Regions from separate parts of the Pseudomonas sp. B21-031 genome, predicted to be linked through region 1. Evidence: predicted binding sites of a transcription regulator. Region 1 holds the regulator's gene; the other holds the start of a gene.

Region 1 (10,461 bases):
CTCAACCGTCACGCCCCCGCAGCTAGCGAGCTGGCCGCGCAAACAGGCGTGACACCCAGAACCCACGCTTACGGAATCCATTGATATGCCACATACCTTGCCTGCATTACCTTATGCCTACGATGCGCTGGAACCGCACATCGATGCCCAGACCATGGAAATTCACCACAGCAAGCACCACCAGACCTACATCAACAACCTCAACGCTGCCATCGAAGGCACCGAATGGGCCGAATGGCCGGTGGAGCAGCTGGTAGGTGCGGTCAAGCAGTTGCCAGAAAAGCTGCAGGCTGCCGTGATCAACCAAGGCGGCGGCCACGCCAACCACACGCTGTTCTGGACGGTGATGGCGCCACACGGCGGCGGCCAGCCACACGGTCAGGTGGCCAAGGCCATCGAGGCCGAGCTGGGTGGGTTCGACGCGTTCAAGGACGCCTTCACCAAAGCAGCGCTGACCCGCTTTGGCAGTGGCTGGGCCTGGCTCAGCGTCACCCCGGGCAACACGCTGGTGGTCGAAAGCAGCGGTAACCAGGACAGCCCGCTGATGCACGGCAATACGCCGATTCTCGGGTTGGATGTGTGGGAGCACGCCTACTACCTGAAATACCAGAACCGTCGCCCTGAATACATCGGTGCCTTCTACAACGTCGTCGACTGGGCGGAAGTGGAACGTCGTTATCTCGAAGCCTTGAAGTGAGTCGATCCGGTATGCGTTCACAGGTGTTGTCCGTCAGCAGCGTACGTCTGTTTCGTCTGGCGATAGGAACCTTGCTGTTGCTGGTGGGCACAGCATTGCTGCTGGCGCAGGGCATTGCCTGGCTGGGCCTGGAACCGCGCATGCTACGCGCCCTCGAAGGGGGTGCATTGTGCGCGTTGGGGACAGCGCTGGGCGCGGTACCGGTGTTGGTGATTCGTAACATGCCGGTGGCGCTGGCCGACACACTGCTGGGCTTCGGTGCGGGGGTGATGCTGGCGGCCACCGCGTTTTCCCTGATCATCCCGGGGCTGGAGGCGGCGCAAGGCATCGGCTTCAGCCCTTGGGGCGCGGGCGGCCTGATCAGCTTTGGCCTGATGTTTGGCGCCTTGTGCCTGTTCCTGGTCGACCTCAAGGTCTCCGGTGCCTCGCCAGAAGCCTTGGTCGGCACGGACAACCAGCCGGTGATCGCCGCGCGAATCTGGTTGTTCGTGATCGCCATCATTGCCCACAACATTCCTGAAGGCATGGCCATCGGTGTGTCTGCGGGCGGCGGCATGGCCGATGCCGACAGCCTGGCGATGGGCATCGCTTTGCAGGATGTGCCGGAAGGGCTGGTGATTGCGTTGGTGCTGGCGGGGGCGGGCATGCCGCGTTTCAAGGCATTCCTGATTGGTGCCGCTTCAGGCCTGGTCGAACCGGTGGCAGCGGTTATCTGTGCCTGGCTGGTGAATGTTGCCGAACTGCTGTTGCCGTTGGGCCTGGCATGTGCCGCAGGGGCGATGCTGCTGGTGGTGACCCAGGAGATCATCCCCGAGTCACGTAGCAATGGGCATCACCGCCTGGCCAGTTTGGGATTGTGTATCGGTTTTTGCCTGATGATGGTGATGGACACGGCGATGTCTTGAATTGATTGCGCCATGATGATTGTGTCGTGGATGCGACCGTTCGGCGGGAGATTGTCTGGGCCTGTAAGGCCGAGCGCCGCCCGCGCGGCGCTTCGCAGCACAAGGCTGCTCCTACATTTGTTTCGGGCCAATTACCCCAGCGTCATAGGCGCACGCCCCTTGGCATATGGCACGATATCGTGTTGTGAAAACAAGACGGTATCGCGCTGGCACAGGCGTTACTGGCCCGAAACAGATGTAGGAGCAGCCTTGTGCTGCGAAGCGCCGCGCGGGCGGCGCTCGCTCTCACAGGCGCTGAAGGTGTTGTGACAAGCCCAGCGTTCCCTACTCGCCTTCGTCGAAGTAGTTGTTGATCAACTCGACCAGCGCGTCCAGCGCGTCGTTGTCCTGTTCGCCTTCGGTCAGCAAGTGCACTTGGGTGCCTTTGCCTGCCGCGAGCATCATCACCGCCATGATGCTCTTGCCGTCCACCAGCTTGTCTGGCGCGCGGCCTACCTTGACCTGGCAGGGAAAGCGCCCGGCCACGCCGACGAACTTGGCCGCCGCCCGGGCATGCAGGCCCAGCTTGTTGATGATGGTGATTTCGCGGGCGGGCATCGTGGGGTGGATCCTGTGGGCTAGAGGTCGCGGTGGCGGACCTGGACGTTTTTCAGGGATTGCTGCAGCAACGTGCCGAGGCGTTCGGTCAGGTACACCGACCGGTGATGGCCACCGGTGCAGCCAATGGCGATGGTGACATAGGCGCGGTTACTGGCGGCGAAGCGGGGCAGCCATTTAAGCAGGTAGCTGGAAATGTCGTTGAACATCTCTTCGACGTCCGGCTGGGCGGCGAGGTAGTCGATTACCGGTTGTTCGAGACCAGAATGCTCACGCAATTCGGGCTTCCAGTAGGGGTTGGGCAGGCAGCGCACGTCGAACACCAGGTCGGCATCGACCGGCATACCCCGTTTGAAGCCAAAGGATTCGACCAGGAACGCGGTGCCAGGCTCTGGCTGGTTGAGCAGGCGCAGCTTGATCGAGTCGCGCAACTGGTAAAGGTTGAGGCTGGTGGTGTCGATCTTGAGGTCGGCAAGGTCGGCGATCGGCCCCAGCATGTCGCTTTCCACGCGTATCGCCTCTGCCAGGGAACGGTTGGCATTGGTCAGCGGGTGACGCCGACGAGTCTCCGAAAAGCGCTTGAGCAGGGTGTCTTCGTCGGCATCCAGGTACAGCACATCACACTTGATATGCCGGGCGCGGGCCTCTTCAAGCAGCTCGGGGAAACGCGTCAGGTGGCTGGGCAGGTTGCGCGCGTCAATCGACACGGCGACCTTGGGTTGCAGCAACTCGGTATTGATCAAGGCATCTTCCGCAAGCTGCGGTAGCAGCCCGGCGGGAAGGTTGTCGATGCAATAGAAACCGTTGTCTTCCAGGACATCGAGGGCGGTGCTCTTGCCGGAGCCGGACCGGCCGCTGACGATGATCAGGTGCATGTTCAGTGCTCGTTCTGTACGTCCAGGACAACCTGGTACAGGGCCTCGTCACTGCTGGCGGCACGCAGGCGATCACGAACCTCTTTGCGATCGAGCATGCTGGCGATCTGGCGCAGCAGTTCCAGGTGCGCATCGGTGGCAGCTTCGGGCACCAGCAGGACGAACAGCAGGTCCACGGGTGCGCCATCGATGGCGTCGTAGTCGATCGGTGCCTCCAGGTGCAGCAATGCGCTGACCGGGGCGGTGCATCCTTCGAGTCGGCAGTGGGGGATGGCGATGCCGTTGCCGAACCCGGTCGAACCGAGCTTTTCACGGGCGACCAGTTTTTCGAAGACGTCTTGCATCTCCAGTTCTGGCACTTGGTTGGCGATGAGATTGGCGACCTTTTCGAGGGCGCGCTTCTTACTGCCTCCCGGCACGTTCACGAGGGAACGGCCGGGGGTCAGGATGGTTTCAAGTCGGATCATGGATGAGGGGGATCAGCGGGCAGCTGCACCTTGCAGCAGGCTTTGCTGTTTTTCCTTGTGTTTTTTCAGTTGGCGGTCGAGCTTGTCGGCCAAGGCGTCGATCGCTGCATACATGTCTTCGTGTTCCGCGTTGGCTACCACTTCACCGCCCGGAATCTGCAGGGTCGCTTCGACCTTCTGCTGCAGCTTCTCGACCTTCATGATGACCTGCACGTTAGTGATCTTGTCGAAGTGACTTTCCACGCGGGCGAGCTTTTCAAGCACATAATCGCGCAGCGGCTGGGTGACTTCTACATGCTGTCCACTGATATTGACTTGCATACAGCTTCTCCTTTATTGCCCGTGCATAAAGAGGCAAGTCTTGCACCTGCCCCAAAAACGCTGTGGCACATACCAGGTGCTACATCAGTCGCTTGCGCTCGCTCGACGGTGCGATGCCGAGAGACTCGCGGTACTTGGCGACGGTGCGACGGGCTACCTGGATGCCTTGTGCCTCCAGTAAACCAGCGATCTTGCTGTCACTCAATGGCTTTTTCTGATTTTCCGCCGCAACCAGTTTCTTGATGATCGCGCGGATCGCTGTGGACGAGCATTCTCCGCCTTCAGCGGTGCTGACGTGGCTTGAGAAAAAGTATTTCAGTTCGTAGATGCCGCGGGGCGTGTGCATGTATTTTTGCGTGGTGACCCGCGAAATGGTCGACTCGTGCATGCCGACGGCTTCGGCGATGTCATGCAGGACCAACGGCTTCATCGCTTCGTCGCCATGGTCGAGGAAGCCGCGCTGATGCTCGACGATCTGCGTGGCCACTTTCATCAGGGTTTCGTTGCGGCTTTGCAGGCTCTTGATGAACCAGCGCGCTTCTTGCAGCTGATTGCGCATGAAGGTGTTGTCGGCGCTGGTGTCGGCGCGGCGGACAAAGCCTGCGTATTGCGGGTTGACGCGCAGGCGCGGGATGGCTTCCTGGTTCAACTCCACCAGCCAGCGGTCGCTGTCTTTGCGCACGATGACGTCGGGCACGACGTACTCGGGCTCGCTCGATTCGATCTGCGAGCCAGGGCGCGGGTTGAGGCTTTGCACCAGTTCGATGACCTGGCGCAGCTCGTCTTCCTTGATCTTCATGCGCCGCATCAGCTGGCTGTAGTCGCGGCTGCCGAGCAGGTCGATGAAGTCGGTGACCAGGCGTTTGGCCTCGGCCATCCACGGCGTGCTGGCCGGTAGCTGGCGCAGTTGCAGCAGCAGGCATTCGCCCAGGTTGCGTGCGGCGATGCCGGCAGGCTCGAACTGCTGAATGCGGTGCAAGACCGCTTCGACCTCGTCCAGCTCGATATCCAGTTCGGGGTCGAAACCGGCGCAGATCTCTTCGAGGGTGTCTTCGAGGTAGCCCTGGCCATTGATGCTGTCGATCAGGGTGACGGCGATCAGGCGATCGGTGTCGGACATCGGCGCCAGGTTCAACTGCCACAGCAGGTGGCTTTGCAGGCTTTCGCCGGCCGATGTGCGGGTGGTGAAGTCCCACTCGTCGTCATCGTTGCTCGGCAGGCTGCTGGCGCTGGTCTGGTAGATGTCTTCCCAGGCGGTATCGACGGGCAGCTCGTTGGGGATTCGCTCGCCCCACTCGCCGTCTTCCAGGTTTTCGGCACTGTTGGTGCTTTCCTGGAAGCTGTTGTCCTGGACTTCGGCGACCGGTTTGTTCTCGGCGTTATCGGCCATCGGGTCGCTGTTGTCGAAGTCCTCGCCGTCTTCCTGACGTTCGAGCATCGGGTTCGATTCCAGCGCTTCCTGGATTTCCTGTTGGAGGTCCAGGGTAGAGAGCTGGAGGAGGCGGATGGCCTGTTGCAACTGAGGAGTCATCGTCAGTTGCTGGCCCATTTTTAGGACGAGCGATGGTTTCATGGCAGGGGCTTAATACCTTGTTCGCCGGCGCGCATGCGCCATCCACTACACGAGGGCGCCGCAGCGCCAAATTCAAGCAAGTTTTATGCCTTAAATTGTAGCGTTTGCCTAGAGCACCGTAACAACTTAAACCCCGACAGGGTCGATTTGCCAGTGCTCCAGGTGCGTCCCGGGGTCAGAGCCGGAACTCGTGACCCAGGTAAACCTCTTTGACCAGTTCGTTGGCCAGGATGGTCTCGGCGTCGCCTTCGGCGATCAGTCGGCCATCATTGACGATATAGGCGGTTTCGCAGATATCCAAGGTCTCGCGCACGTTGTGGTCGGTGATCAGTACGCCGATGCCCTTGGCCTTGAGGTGGTGGATGATCTGCTTGATGTCACCGACGGAAATCGGGTCGACGCCCGCGAAGGGTTCGTCGAGCAGGATGAACTTCGGTGCGGTCGCCAGGGCGCGTGCGATCTCGACACGGCGGCGTTCGCCACCCGAGAGGCTCATGCCGAGGTTGTCGCGGATGTGGCTGATGTGGAACTCCTGCAGCAGGCTTTCCAGCTCCTTGCGGCGGCCGTCGCGGTCGAGCTCCTTGCGGGTCTCGAGGATCGCCATGATGTTGTCGGCCACCGACAGCTTGCGGAAGATCGAAGCTTCCTGCGGCAGGTAGCCGATGCCGGCACGCGCGCGACCGTGCATGGGCTGGTGGCTGACATCGAGGTTGTCGATCAGCACGCGCCCTTGCTCAGCCTGGACCAGGCCGACGATCATGTAGAAGCAGGTGGTCTTGCCGGCGCCGTTGGGGCCAAGCAGGCCGACGATCTGGCCGCTGTCGATCGACAGGCTGACGTCGCGCACGACTTGCCGACCCTTGTAGCTCTTGGCCAGGTGCTGGGCTTTGAGGGTTGCCATTTACTCGGCCTTCTTCTTCGGCTGGATCACCATGTCGATGCGCTGACGTGGTTGAGTCACGTTGCCACCACGACCGGCGGTCGCAACCTGGGTCTTGGAGTTGTAGACGATCTTCTCGCCTTCAGTGGTGTTGCCTTCATTCTCGACCTTGGCGCGGTCGGTGAGGATCACCAAGTCTTTCTGCGCCTGGTACTGAATGGTTACCGCCCAGCCTTTCATTTTGTCCGGTTTGGCGGCGCTCTGCTGCTGCTCGAAGTAAGCCAGGTTGCCCACTGAGGTGACCACGTCGACGTCGCCGCTGGTGGTACGGGTCATGGTCACGGTGTTGCCTTTGATCATCATCGAGCCTTGGGTGATGATCACGTCACCGGTGTAGGTGGCCACGCCTTGCTTGTCGTCCAGGTGCGCGTTGTCGGCCTGGATGCGGATAGGCTGGTCACGGTCGGTCGGCAGTGCGAAGGCGCTCGCGCTTCCCAGTGCTGCGCTCAGGCTGAGCAAAAGGGGGAGGGTTTTAACGAGCCTCATACTGTCCTCTTACGTTAGAGAGCAGGTCCATCCTGCCTTCTTTCAAATACGCTTTCATTCCTTTGCCCGTGGTCGTGCCACCGGCGCCGTCGATTCTAACGGCTTGCTCGGTCTGCGCATATTGCTTCTGCGGGAATACGGTCATGCGTGAGCTGGTGATAATCGTTTCACGCTTCTTTTCGTCGGTGCGGGCAATGCGCACCTGGTCGATCAGCTCGACCTCGGTGCCGTCCGGGTTAACCTCGGCACGGACGCTTTGCACGTGCCACGGGTACTCGGTGCCGCGGTACATGTGCAGGTCTGGCGTGGTCACCAGTGTGACTTCGGTGGCCGTCAGGTGTTCGACCTTGTCGGCGGTCATTTCGTACTGCAACTTGCCGTCGGGCAGGAACTGCACGCTGTGGGCATTGATCGCGTAGTAGTCGATGGCGCTCTCGTCGACCTGGGCCGTGGGCTGGTCGAGGAAGCTCTCGGGGCTGACATTCCAGTAGCCGATCGCCGCCAGCAGGGCGCCGATGGCCACGAGCAGCACAATATTGCGGGCTTTCTTGCTGAACATGAGCAGCCTTAAAGGTAATGTGCGTTGGCAGCGTCCAGGGTGCCCTGGGCCTGCATGATCAGTTCACAAAATTCACGCGCCGCGCCTTCACCGCCGCGGGCCTGGGTCACCCCGTGCGCATGTTGGCGAACGAAGGGGGCGGCGTTGGCCACCGCCATGCCCAGGCCGACCCGGCGGATCACCGGCAGGTCGGGCAGGTCGTCGCCCAGGTAGGCGACTTGTTCATAGCTTAGGCCGAGTTCGGCGAGCAAGCCGTCGAGTACCACCAATTTGTCCTCGCGGCCCTGGTACAGGTGCGGGATGCCGAGGTTTTTCGCACGGCGCTCGACCACCGGGGTTTTGCGCCCGCTGATGATTGCGGTGGTCACGCCCGATGCCATGAGCATCTTGATGCCCTGGCCGTCGAGGGTGTTGAAGGTCTTGAACTCGCTGCCGTCTTCGAGGAAGTACAGGCGGCCGTCGGTGAGCACGCCGTCAACGTCGAACACGGCAAGCTTGATGGCCTGGCCACGTTGAATCAAATCCTGGGTCATTTACATTACTCCGGCGCGCAACAAGTCGTGCATGTTCAGGGCGCCGGTCGGGCGGTCGTCCTGGTCGACCACCACCAGCGCGTTGATCTTGTGGTCTTCCATGATTTTCAGGGCCTCGGCGGCCAGCATTTCGGCGCGGGCGGTCTTGCCATGCACGGTCATCACCTGGTCGATCAAGGTGGTGTGCATGTCGATATTGCGGTCCAGGCTGCGGCGCAGGTCGCCGTCGGTGAAGATCCCGGCCAGTTTGCCGTCCGGTTCGAGGATCACGGTCATGCCCAGGCCTTTGCGTGACATTTCCAGCAGCGCGTCCTTGAGCAGGGTGCCGCGTGGCACCTGGGGCAGTTCGGCGCCTGCGTGCATCACGTTCTCGACCTTGAGCAGCAGGCGGCGGCCAAGGGCGCCTCCGGGGTGCGAAAAGGCGAAGTCTTCGGCAGTGAAGCCACGGGCTTCGAGCAGGGCGATGGCCAGGGCGTCGCCCAGCACCAGCGCTGCGGTGGTCGAAGAGGTGGGGGCCAGGTTCAGCGGGCAGGCCTCCTGGGTGACGCGAGCGTCGAGGTTGACCTCGGCAGCCTGGGCCAGGGGCGAATCGGCATTGCCGGTCAGGCTGATCAGCTGGATGCCGAGGCGCTTGATCAGCGGCAGCAAGGTGATGATTTCTGCAGTGCTGCCAGAATTGGACAGGGCCAGGATGACATCGTCCCGGGTGATCATGCCCATGTCGCCATGGCTGGCTTCGGCGGGGTGTACGAAGAACGCAGGCGTGCCGGTGCTGGCCAGGGTGGCGGCGATCTTGTTGCCGATATGCCCCGACTTGCCCATGCCGACCACCACGACCCGGCCTTTGCTGGCCAGAATCAGCTCGCAGGCCTTGACGAAGTTGGCGTCGATACGCGGCGCCAGGCTTTCCACGGCCTCGACTTCGAGGCGCAAGGTGCGCAGGGCGGACTGGATCAGCTCACTGGATTGGCTCATGTCGTCAAACAATGCCTGATGAAAAGGCGGCGATTATAGCCGCAATGGAAGAAAGCCTCATCCTTTCGATTGCCCGGCAAATGCCATGGAAGTCTGTCGTTGTGCTGAACGACACGTTCCATGGCCTTGGGGCCGCCCTGTCAGCGGTGCTATAGTTCGCCGCTATTCGGCCTGTCAGGGGCGCGTGTGCCTTCACGATGAGGGCAAGCGTCCACTAGGACGAGGCTGCACTAGCAAGGAGTCTAGATGAGTGTGGATAGCGCCTACGCGGTCGAGTTGAAGGGAGTGACCTTCAAGCGCGGTTCGCGCAGCATTTTCAGCAATGTCGACATACGCATCCCCCGCGGCAAGGTCACCGGCATCATGGGGCCATCGGGTTGCGGCAAGACCACATTGCTACGCCTGATGGGGGCGCAACTGCGTCCGTCCAGCGGCGAGGTATGGGTAGCCGGGCAGAACCTGCCGACGCTGTCGCGCAGCGACCTGTTCGACGCGCGCAAGCAGATGGGCGTGCTGTTCCAGAGTGGCGCGCTGTTCACTGACCTCGATGTGTTCGAGAACGTGGCCTTCCCGCTGCGCGTGCATACCCAGCTGTCGGAAGAGATGATTCGCGACATCGTGTTGATGAAGCTGCAGGCTGTCGGCCTGCGCGGTGCCATCGACCTGATGCCTGACGAACTGTCCGGTGGCATGAAGCGCCGGGTGGCGTTGGCGCGTGCGATCGCCCTGGACCCGCAGATCCTCATGTACGACGAACCGTTCGTCGGCCAGGACCCGATCGCCATGGGGGTACTGGTGCGCCTGATCCGCCTGCTCAACGATGCCCTGGGCATCACCAGCATCGTGGTTTCCCACGACCTGGCCGAAACCGCCAGCATTGCCGACTACATCTACGTGGTAGGGGATGGCCAGGTGCTGGGGCAGGGCACGCCTGACGAGCTGATGGGGTCGGACAACCCGCGTATTCGCCAGTTCATGAAAGGCGACCCGGATGGCCCGGTACCCTTCCACTTTCCCGCGCCTGATTACCGCGCCGACCTGCTGGGGGCGCGTTGATGCGCAGAAAATCCTTACTCGAACGTGTTCGCCTGTTCGGTCGCTCGGCGATCGACGTGCTGGCCGTGCTCGGGCGTTCCTGTCTGTTCCTGTTCCATGCGCTGATCGGGCGTGGCGGCATTGGCGGTGGCTTCCAACTGCTGACCAAGCAGCTGTACTCGGTGGGCGTGCTGTCGCTGGCGATCATCGTCGTGTCCGGTGTGTTCATCGGCATGGTGCTGGCGCTGCAGGGCTACAGCATCCTGACCAAGTACGGCTCTGAACAGGCTGTTGGGCAGATGGTGGCCTTGACCCTGTTGCGTGAGCTCGGACCGGTGGTGACCGCACTGTTGTTCGCCGGCCGCGCAGGTTCTGCGCTGACCGCCGAAATCGGCAACATGAAGTCCACCGAGCAGCTGTCGAGCCTGGAAATGATCGGCGTCGACCCGCTCAAGTACATCGTTGCGCCACGCCTGTGGGCCGGCTTCATCTCGCTGC
Region 2 (10,461 bases), 2.7 Mb from region 1:
GCCTTTGAGGTGGGTGCCGTCGAGGATGATGTCGACCAGTTGCGACAGCTTCAGCGCAGCACGGAAGGCGTTGCGGCGCTGGTGGTAGGTCATTTCTTCAGGCATTGCGCCGCGGTAGCAGCGGTGGCCGTCGACTTCACTGATGGTCAGCGGGGCATTGCATTCCCAGGCGATGCGCACGCCATCGTGGAAGCCCTCGACGCGGAACGGTTCGCCGTTCTCGATGAATTTTTCCCCGTCGCGGGGGATCATCTCGTCCAGTGCCAGGGTATTGCTGTCGCGGTCGACATGCACCACGTAGCTCTGGAAGCGCTGGCTGCGATCAGGGAAGGTGATGATCAGGGGGTCATGGCTTTCCTGCAGCTGTCGCAGGTTGGCCGCGATCTCCAAAGGCGTACTGAGCACCTTTGGCGGCTGCGGGGCATCGGCTTCATTGAACACGGCTAATCACTCTCCAGGCAAAAACGACACACGCAAGTAACGGCATTTTGCCAGTATGTGACGTGGCTTGATAGAAGTATCACACTTGGCTGAGGGCGCGCGGCTTGGCCAGCAGCGAGGTGCTGCCGCGGCTGTCGTAGAGCGACGGAGAATCGCCACCCATGAGGATTCTGACCTGATTGTTGGTGATGTGTTGCTGCACCTGGATGATCCGGCCGTTGGTCTCGTTGACCTGCTGGCAGGTGTCCATCAGTTGCGAGAGCATGTCCAGCCGTTGCAGCATCGCCTCGCCATGCTGTGACTGCGCGGCCACTGCCTGCACACCGGCGCGGTCGGCGCTGAGGCCGAGGCTGGTGAGCAAGTGGCTGCGCCGCTGCCCATGCTGCTCGAGCAAGATGATCAATGACTGCTTGCGGGCCAGGATCTGTTCCAGCAGCGCCATGTCGCGGCCATGCAGGGCAATCGCTTCTTTTTGAAGAAGGTCGAGCAGTTCCTGCATCGGGGCGATGTCATCTTCGATCAGTTGCAGCAAGGTGGTGTCGTGCATGGCTAACTCTTGGCTTTAGTAAGCGTCCGTGAAGTCAGCGCGCCGAACGGTCAGCGCTGGGCTTCGAAATCGAGCAGTTTGCTGGCAACCCGGCCGGCATCGACCTGGTAGCTGCCATCGGCGATGGCCTGTTTCAACTGGGCCACGCGGGCGCTGTTGACGACGGGCTGGTCGCGCAGCGTATCGCTGACCTTCTGCAACTGCTGTGCCTCTTGGCTGAGGTGTACTGCCTCTCCGCTGGCGCTGGTGCCTTTTGGCGCTTCCGGGCTGGCAGCGGCCTTATCGGCGCTGCCGGCCGCAGCATTGCCGCGAACGCCGCCCGTAACGGACGGAGAGTTATTCAAACGACTGAAGTCGATGACCATGATCAGAAACCCCTGGGTATTTGGACGCTTGCCTTGTTTTCGGCCAACCCGAAAGAAACTTTAGGCCCAATTGCGTAGCCGCCTGTCAGCAAGCCCGCGAACCCGTTTTCTGACACAGTTTAGGAAAAGCGGTTCCACACCGCCAGCACAATGCCGCTACATCGTCACCTCGACCTGGCCGGGGCCGGTCACCCTGGCCTTGATCACCCGTTTGGAATTCAGGTTGCGCACCCGGATCTGTTCGCTCAGGCCGCCCTTGCTCAACGCTTCGCCGGGCATGCGCACGCTCAGGCTGCCGCTGCGGGCGATGATCACCACCTGGTCGCCCTTGCGCACCACCTCCGCTTGCTCAAGGTGCTGCGGGGTAAGGACCTGGTCGATGACCGTGGGGCGTAGCATCTTCATGCCCACCGCCTGGTCCAGCTCACTGAGAAAACCTTGGCCAAGGGTGCCGACATCGCGCTCGCGCAGCGCCACGTCGCCTTCGCCTACCACGTTGTCACGCTTGAGCGGGCGGGTGACCACCACCACGTCGCGGAACAGCCGCACCGTTGCCGGCACGAACACGGTCCACGGCGCGGCACTGTCGCAGCGGACCCGCACCGTGACCCGGCCCAGCGGCTGCGCGGGGCTTTCCAGCGACGCGTCCAGCGGCTGACTGCACAGCGGCATGCGCAAGCGCGGGTCAAGGGTGCTGACCTGGATCTCGTAACGGCCGGCGGTCTGGGTGCTGGCCAGATAATCTTCTACGGTGAATTCAAGAAACCCTTGGGTGACACCGATAAGCTGTTCAGGCAAGGTAAAAGCGTCCGCCAGCGTGCGAACGCCGGGCGCCAGCAGGCACAGCGTGGCCAGCGAGCCAGTCAGCAGGTGCGTCAATCGTCGGAAAAATGTCGTTTTCGTGTACATGGCGCTCAAAAAAGCAAAGCCCGTGCCGACTCGGTACCTGAATTGCAACGAAAGGCTGAAACGTTAAGGAGTCTGGCATGGCGGGTGTTATGGATTCGGTCAACCAGCGCACTCAGCTGGTGGGGCAGAATCGCCTGGAATTGTTGCTGTTCCGCCTCAATGGCGGTCAGCTCTACGGCATCAACGTGTTCAAGGTCAGAGAGGTGCTGCAGTGCCCGGCGCTGACCTTGCTGCCCAAGTCACACCCGGTGGTGCGCGGCGTGGCCAACATTCGTGGGGCGACCATCCCGATCCTCGACCTGTCGATGGCCACGGGGTTGGCGCCGCTGCAGGAAGACACGCGCAACAGTTTTGTGATCATCACCGAATACAACACCAAGACCCAGGGCTTCCTGGTGCACTCGGTCGAGCGCATCGTCAACATGAACTGGGAAGAAATCCACCCGCCACCCAAGGGCACCGGCCGCGACCATTACCTGACCGCCGTCACCCGTGTCGACAACCGCATGGTCGAGATCATCGACGTGGAGAAGGTGCTGGCCGAAGTGGCACCGTCGTCCGAACAGGTGTCTGCCGGGGTGGTCGATGCCGAGGTGCAGGACAAGGCCGTACTGCTGCGGGTGCTGACCGTCGACGATTCGTCGGTGGCGCGCAAGCAGGTCAGCCGCTGCCTGCAAACCGTCGGTGTCGAGGTGGTAGCGCTCAACGACGGCCGCCAGGCGCTCAATTACCTGCGCCAGCTGGTGGAGGAGGGCAAGCGGCCGGAAGAAGAGTTCCTGATGATGATCTCGGACATTGAAATGCCAGAAATGGACGGCTATACGCTCACCGCAGAGATCCGCAGCGATCCGCGCATGCAAAAATTGCACATCGTCCTGCATACTTCGCTCTCCGGGGTATTCAACCAGGCGATGGTCAAAAAAGTCGGCGCCGATGATTTCCTGGCCAAGTTCAAGCCGGACGACCTGGCCCAGCGCGTGGTCGACCGGATCAAAGCAACGCATTGAAGCAGCCGGGAGTCCGCTCCCGGCACCAGCGATTGAAAAGAGGCGGCAAGAGTGTCTACGGGTAATTTGGATTTCGAACAGTTCCGGGTCTTCCTGGAGAAAGCCTGTGGCATCCTGCTGGGCGAGAATAAGCAGTACCTGGTCTCCAGCCGTCTCAACAAGCTGATGGAGCAACAGGGCATCAAGAGCCTGGGCGAGCTGGTGCAGCGCATCCAGGCCCAGCCGCGCAGCGGTTTGCGCGAACAGGTGGTCGACGCGATGACGACCAACGAAACCCTGTGGTTCCGCGATTCCTATCCCTTCGAGGTGTTGAAGAACAAGGTCATCCCTGAGTTCATCAAGAACAACCCAGGCCAGCGCCTGCGCATGTGGTCGGCGGCGTGCTCGTCGGGGCAGGAGCCTTACTCGATCTCGATGGCCATCGACGAGTTCGAGCGCAGCAACCTGGGCCAGTTGAAGATGGGTGCACAGATCGTCGCCACCGACCTGTCCGGGACCATGTTGAACAACTGCAAAACCGGTGAATACGATAGCCTGGCCATCGCCCGCGGCCTGTCGCAAGAGCGCCTGCAGCGCTACTTCGACCCTAAAGGGCCGGGGCGTTGGGCGGTCAAGCCGGCCATTCGCAGCCGCGTCGAGTTCCGCTCGTTCAACCTGCTCGACAGCTACGCGAGCCTGGGCAAGTTCGACATCGTGTTCTGCCGCAATGTGCTGATCTACTTTTCGGCCCAGGTGAAGAAGGACATCCTGCTGCGCATCCACAGTACGCTCAAGCCTGGTGGGTACCTGTTCCTGGGTGCCTCGGAGGCGCTGAACGGGTTGCCGGACCATTACCAGATGGTGCAGTGCAGCCCCGGGATCATCTACCAGGCCAAGTAAAGCCAGGCGCGATTCCTGTAGGAGCAGCCTTGCGCTGCGAAGAGGCCGGTGAGGCTGCAGTAGATTTACTGCACTTGCACCGGCCTCTTCGCAGCACAAGGCTGCTCCTACACCGGCCTCTTCGCAGCACAAGGCTGCTCCTACACGGGTCTGGTTTCGGCCGTGGTGGTCTGACGTCAATATTTTGTTTTGCCGCTTTTGCCGCCCGGCGATTGCCGCTTTTCCCTCCCCAAGCGGAAGCACTTTGCCGCTTTTCTGGCATACCGCCTGCCCCCTGCCCCCTCGCAACCCCCTGTTTCCGGGCTTTGCGTCGGTTGGCACAGCCCTTGCTATAGCTTGACCAACGACACTCCGGTCAACCTCCGAAGGTTTCCCCGACATGAGCATCAGTTTCGACAAGGCGCTTGGCATTCACGAAAAGGCCCTGGGCTTCCGCGCCCAGCGCGCCGAAGTGCTGGCCAACAACATCGCCAACGCCGACACGCCCAACTACAAGGCGCGTGACATGGACTTCTCTTCGGTGCTCGCCGCCGAGAGTGAAAAGCAGCAAAGCGGCCGCTTCGCCTTGGACCGCACCAACAGCCGGCACATCGAGGCCGACGGCCTGGCCCTCAGCGACGAGGCGCTCAAATACCGCACGCCGTTGCAGCCGTCGATCGACCAGAACACCGTGGATGCCCAGATCGAGCAATCGAACTACGCGGAAAACGCCATCGGTTTCCAGGCCAGCTTCACCTTGCTCAACAGTAAATTCAAAGGGCTGGTTTCGGCCCTGCGCGGAGAGTAACCATGTCCCTTTCCAGTGTTTTCAACATTGCCGGCAGCGGCATGAGCGCGCAGAACACCCGCCTCAACACCGTGGCCTCGAACATCGCCAACGCCGAGACCGTGTCGTCGAGCATCGACCAGACCTACCGCGCCCGCCACCCGGTGTTCGCCACCACCTTCCAGAACGCACAGGGCGGCGCCAGCCAGTCGCTGTTCGAGGACCAGGGCGAAGCGGGGCAGGGCGTGCAGGTCAAAGGCATCGTCGAAGACCAGAGCAATCTGGAGGCGCGTTACGAGCCCAACCACCCCGCGGCGAACAAGGACGGCTACGTCTACTACCCGAACGTCAACGTGGTTGAAGAAATGGCTGACATGATCTCTGCCAGCCGTGCGTTCCAGACCAACGCCGAACTGATGAACACCGCCAAAAGCATGATGCAGAAAGTCTTGACCTTGGGTCAGTGATAGGAAGCCGACATGACCACGACCAATTCCACCAGTGACGTCGGCAGCGCGTACCTGACCTCGCTGCAAAAGCAGACCAGCAAGACCGACAGCAGCACCGGCGCTGCCGGCAGTGCGCTGGGCAAGGATGCGTTCCTGCAGTTGCTGGTAACGCAGATGAAAAACCAGAACCCGCTCGACCCGCAGGAAAACGGCGAGTTCGTTGCGCAGCTGGCGCAGTTCAGCAGCCTTGAAAGCATGCAGACCCTGAACGACACGGTGAACTACATCGCCGGTTCGTTCCAGTCTTCGCAGGCGTTGCAGGCCTCGTCGCTGGTTGGGCGCAATGTGATCGTCCAGACCGACAAGGCTTTGGTCGACACCAGCAAAGAGATGAAAGGGTCGGTCAACCTGACCTCGTCGAGTACCGCCACGTCTGTCGGCATTTATGACAAAGACGACAAGCTGGTGCGCACCCTGGACCTGGGCTCCAAGGCCGCCGGCAAGGCCGACTTCACCTGGGATGGCCTGGACGACGACGGCGAGGCGTTGGAGGCGGGTACCTACACCTTCAAGGCCACCGCCAGCATCGATGGCACTTCTACGGCCATGACCACCAACCTGCCGGCCACGGTCACCAGCGTGACCATGGGTACCAACGGCGCCGAAATGACGCTCAACCTCGCCGGGCTGGGCAGCGTCGCGCTGTCCAAAGTTCAAACCATTGGCATCTAGGGCCTAAGTTAACGACAGGAGTAGCACATGTCTTTCAATACCGGCCTTAGCGGCCTCAATGCAGCAAACAAGGCCCTGAACGTCACTGGCAACAACATTGCCAACGTCGCCACTACCGGCTTCAAAGCCTCGCGCGCCGAGTTCGCGGATCAGTACTCCAACTCCATCCGCGGCACCAGCGGCGGCAAGACGGTCGTTGGCACTGGCGTGAGAACCGCATCGGTGTCGCAGATGTTCACGCCGGGCAATATCAACGGTACCGGCCAAGCCCTGGACATGGCGATCGACGGCAACGGCTTCTTCGCCTTGAATGACAATGGCTCGAAGATCTACACCCGTGCCGGCATGTTCTACAGCGACAAGGAAGGCAATGTCATCAGCTCGTCGGGCGCCAAGCTGCAAGGTTATGGGGTTGATGGCAATGGCAATGTCGTCCCGGGCGCGCTGACCGACCTGAAAATCGACACGTCCAACCTGACGCCCAACCCTACCGGGCGCATCACTGAGACGCTCAACCTCAAGTCCAGCGATACCGCCCCGGCCGAGTCGCCGTTCGACCCGGGTAACGTCAAGACCTACAACTACACCTTCAACACCGATGTGTATGACAGCCAGGGCAACCTGCACCAGATGAACCAGTACTTCATGAAGGATGCGGGTACTAACTCCTGGACCATGTACACCACCATCGACGGCCGCAACCCAGCCGACCCGTCTTTGACCACCCCGCTGGCAAACACGCTGCCATTCAAAAGTGACGGCACCTTGGACACGGCGCTCATGAACGAGGGTGCAGTGGCAGGTGGGCTCACCATCAACGCCGACAAGACCTTCAACCTGGACGGCTGGGTGCCGGCGCAGAAGACAGTTGCAGGTGTGTGGGCCGCCAACGGCGCTAACGCGCATGCCTCCGGGGTCAAGCTGGACATGATCGCCACCACGCAATACAACGCCGCGTCCGCCACGACCGCCAAGAGCGGTGATGGCTTTGCGACGGGTGAGTTGTCTGGCCTGAGCATTGATGCCAGCGGCAACATGTTCGCCAACTTCACCAACGGTGAGAACAAGGTGATCGGCCAGGTCGCGCTGGTCAACTTCGCCAACCTCCAAGGCCTGACGCCGGTGGGCGGCACTGCCTGGAAAGAGTCCTACACATCGGGCGTGCCTGTTGTCGGCCAACCGGATACCGGGACGCTGGGGCAGATCACCGGCGGCGCGCTGGAAGACTCGAACGTCGATTTGACCGGCGAGCTGGTCAACCTGATCAAGGCGCAGAGCAACTACCAGGCAAACGCCAAGACCATTTCCACTGAAAGCACCATCATGCAGACCATCATCCAGATGAGCTGATGGTGGTTAGTGTGGTGTGTTGTTTTCTGTAATTGGGGCTGCTTTGCAGCCCATCGCCGGCAAGCCAGCGCCTACAGGTCACGCGATCCCTGTAGGCGCTGGCTTGCCGGCGAATGGGCCGCAAAGCGGCCCCAAAATCCCAAAGGTTACCCCCATGAAAAGGCTGCTGCTACTAGCGATTCTCCCCATCCTCGCCATGGCCCCCTTGCTCGCTGCCGCCCCCGCCCCCTTCTACCAATGGCAAAGCCTGGCCACCGGCCGTTTCATGTGCTCGGCCACCAACCCAGGCGAAGGCTGGATGCGCTTTTCCGGCCCCTACAACAACGCCGGTTGCCGGGTGTACTGAGCACTGCCTTGCCGCTCGCGGCAAACATCCGCCGACAAACTGACGGTTTTTGCCCCTCGGCGCGATGCAACCCCTGAATTCATTGGTTTGCGGACCTGGTTCGATTATTGCTTATCCCTGCTCAGTGACAGCGCGGCAGGTACGCGCATAGGAGATGCTGTGGACAAGATGCTTTACGTGGCCATGACCGGCGCCAGCCAGAACGCGCTGGCGCAGAAGGCCCATGCCAACAACCTGGCGAACATTTCCACCAACGGCTTCCAGCGCGACCTGGAGCAGGCGCGCTCGATGCCGGTGTTTGGCGACAGCTTTCCGGCGCGCGCCTTTGCCATGACCGAGCGCCCGGCCACCGACTTCAGCGAAGGCCCGATGGTCGAGACCGGCCGCGAGCTGGACGTGACTGTGACTGGCAAGGGTTTCATCGCTGTGCAGGCGCCGGATGGCAGCGAAGCCTACGTGCGCACCGGCAGCCTGAACATCGACGCCCTGGGCGTGCTGCGTGCCGGCAACGGCATGCCGGTGATCGGCAACGGCGGCCCGATTGCCATTCCGCCAGAGCAAAAGGTGGAAGTGGGTGAGGACGGCACCATCAGCATCCGCGCCATGGGCGAAGACCCGCGCATGATGGCCGAAGTCGACCGCATCAAGCTGGTCAACCCCGACATCAAAAGCCTGACCAAGGGCCTGGACGGCATGATCCACACCACCAATGGCCAACCGGCGGATGCCGACGTCAACGTGCGCGTGGTGTCGGGCTTCTTGGAAGGCAGCAACGTCAACGCCGTCGAGGAAATGACCTCGGTGCTGGCGTTGTCCCGTCAGTTCGAACTGCACGTCAAGATGATGAACACGGCCAAGGAAGGCGACGAAGCCATGGCTCGGGTTTTGCAAATCGGCTAATCACATTTGAACGGGTGCCGTAAAACAGGCGCACGAGGAGAACAGCATGCTTCCGGCTCTTTGGGTCGCTAAAACCGGCCTGTCCGCCCAGGACACCAACCTGACGGTCATTTCCAACAACTTGGCCAACGTCTCGACCACCGGCTTCAAACGTGATCGCGCCGAATTCCAGGACCTGCTCTACCAGATCAAGCGTCAACCGGGCGCCCAGTCGACCCAAGACAGCGAGCTGCCTTCGGGCCTGCAGGTGGGTACCGGTGTGCGCATTGTCGGCACCCAGAAAAACTTCACCGCCGGCAGCCTGCAAACCACCGAAAACCCGCTGGACATGGCGGTCAACGGGCGTGGCTTCTTCCAGGTCTTGCAGCCGGATGGCACTGTTTCCTACACCCGCGACGGCACCTTCCACCTGAACTCCGATGGCCAGATCGTCACCGCCAACGGTTTCGCCCTGGAGCCAGCCATCGTCGTGCCGAACGACGCGCAAACCTTCACCGTCGGCCAGGACGGTACCGTGTCGATCACCACGGCTGGCAACCCGGCGGCGCAGGTCATCGGCAACATCCAGACCGCCGACTTCATCAACCCGACCGGCCTGCAAGCGATCGGTGACAACCTGTTCCTGGAAACCGCCGCCAGCGGCGCGCCGCAAGTCGGCACCCCAGGCCTGAACGGCTTCGGCACCACCCTGCAGCAGACCTTGGAAAACTCCAACGTCAGCACCGTGGAAGAGCTGGTGAACATGATCACCACCCAGCGTGCCTACGAGATGAACTCGAAAGTCATCTCCACCGCCGACCAGATGCTGTCGTTCGTCACTCAGCAGCTGTAAGCCCCTGATCCCGGCCCCGTAGCCCAGATACACCGTGAGGTAAGCGTCATGAATCGTCTGTTGTCCGTCTTCGCCCTGGGGGGAGCGGTGTTGTTGGCAGGTTGCGTCGGGCCGACGCCCAAGCCCAACGACCCGTACTATGCGCCGGTGTTGCCGCGCACCCCGTTGCCGGCGGCGGCCAACAACGGTTCGATCTACCAGGCCGGTTTCGAGCAGAACCTGTACAGCGACCGCAAGGCCTTCCGGGTCGGTGACATCATCACCATCACCCTTAACGAGAAGACCTCGGCCAGCAAGAACGCAGGTTCGCAGATCCAGAAGAACAGCAAGGCCGACATCGGCCTGACCTCGCTGTTCGGCAGCACGCCTAACACCAACAACCCGTTCGGCGGCGGTGACCTGTCGCTGGAGGCCGGTTACAACGGCGAGCGCGCCACCAAGGGCGACAGCAAGGCCACCCAGGGCAACACCCTGACCGGCTCGATCACCGTGACCGTGGCTGAAGTGCTGCCCAACGGCATCATCGCCGTGCGCGGCGAGAAGTGGCTGACCCTGAACACTGGCGAAGAGCTGGTGCGCATTGCCGGCATGATCCGCGCCGATGACATCGCCACCGACAACACCGTGCCGTCCACCCGCGTGGCCGATGCGCGCATCACCTATTCGGGTACCGGCTCGTTTGCCGATGCCAGCCAGCCCGGGTGGCTGGACCGCTTCTTCATCAGCCCGCTTTGGCCTTTCTGAGTACGGATGACCATGTTCAACGTGAGGCAGCTGATTGCCGCAACCCTGCTACTGTCATGCGCCTTTACGGCCCAGGCCGAGCGCTTGAAGGACATCGCCAGCATCTCTGGCGTGCGTTCCAACCAGTTGATCGGCTATGGCCTGGTGGTGGGGCTCAACGGCACGGGTGACCAGACCACCCAGACGCCGTTCAC

The links. Region 1 encodes sigma-54, which starts transcription at its own class of promoters, with help from an activator protein. Its sites were predicted from a motif close to ANTGGCATNNANNTTGCTNT; they were not measured.
Region 2: a site for sigma-54 is predicted at 4,462-4,481, ahead of flgB (flagellar basal body rod protein FlgB). Genes of this name have one in related genera too.

What each region holds. Positions count from the first base shown of each region.
Region 1 covers NZ_CP087181.1:1,052,747-1,063,207, forward strand. Annotated here, with positions in the region: gene LOY53_RS04735 (hypothetical protein) at 1-84, shown strand, start outside; gene LOY53_RS04740 (superoxide dismutase) at 86-697, shown strand; gene LOY53_RS04745 (ZIP family metal transporter) at 709-1,602, shown strand; gene LOY53_RS04750 (HPr family phosphocarrier protein) at 1,927-2,199, opposite strand; gene rapZ (RNase adapter RapZ) at 2,220-3,074, opposite strand; gene ptsN (PTS IIA-like nitrogen regulatory protein PtsN) at 3,077-3,541, opposite strand; gene hpf (ribosome hibernation-promoting factor, HPF/YfiA family) at 3,554-3,862, opposite strand; gene LOY53_RS04770 (RNA polymerase factor sigma-54) at 3,942-5,435, opposite strand; gene lptB (LPS export ABC transporter ATP-binding protein) at 5,611-6,336, opposite strand; gene lptA (lipopolysaccharide transport periplasmic protein LptA) at 6,337-6,861, opposite strand; gene lptC (LPS export ABC transporter periplasmic protein LptC) at 6,848-7,420, opposite strand; gene LOY53_RS04790 (HAD family hydrolase) at 7,429-7,953, opposite strand; gene LOY53_RS04795 (SIS domain-containing protein) at 7,954-8,928, opposite strand; gene LOY53_RS04800 (ATP-binding cassette domain-containing protein) at 9,175-9,984, shown strand; gene mlaE (lipid asymmetry maintenance ABC transporter permease subunit MlaE) at 9,984-10,461, shown strand, end outside.
Region 2 covers NZ_CP087181.1:4,293,509-4,303,969, reverse strand. Annotated here, with positions in the region: gene LOY53_RS19180 (flagellar brake protein) at 1-441, opposite strand, end outside; gene LOY53_RS19175 (flagella synthesis protein FlgN) at 521-988, opposite strand; gene flgM (flagellar biosynthesis anti-sigma factor FlgM) at 1,039-1,353, opposite strand; gene flgA (flagellar basal body P-ring formation chaperone FlgA) at 1,510-2,262, opposite strand; gene LOY53_RS19160 (chemotaxis protein CheV) at 2,340-3,269, shown strand; gene cheR (protein-glutamate O-methyltransferase CheR) at 3,321-4,148, shown strand; gene flgB (flagellar basal body rod protein FlgB) at 4,528-4,935, shown strand; gene flgC (flagellar basal body rod protein FlgC) at 4,938-5,381, shown strand; gene flgD (flagellar hook assembly protein FlgD) at 5,394-6,095, shown strand; gene flgE (flagellar hook protein FlgE) at 6,123-7,445, shown strand; gene LOY53_RS19130 (hypothetical protein) at 7,600-7,791, shown strand; gene LOY53_RS19125 (flagellar basal body rod protein FlgF) at 7,951-8,691, shown strand; gene flgG (flagellar basal-body rod protein FlgG) at 8,738-9,523, shown strand; gene flgH (flagellar basal body L-ring protein FlgH) at 9,572-10,267, shown strand; gene LOY53_RS19110 (flagellar basal body P-ring protein FlgI) at 10,280-10,461, shown strand, end outside.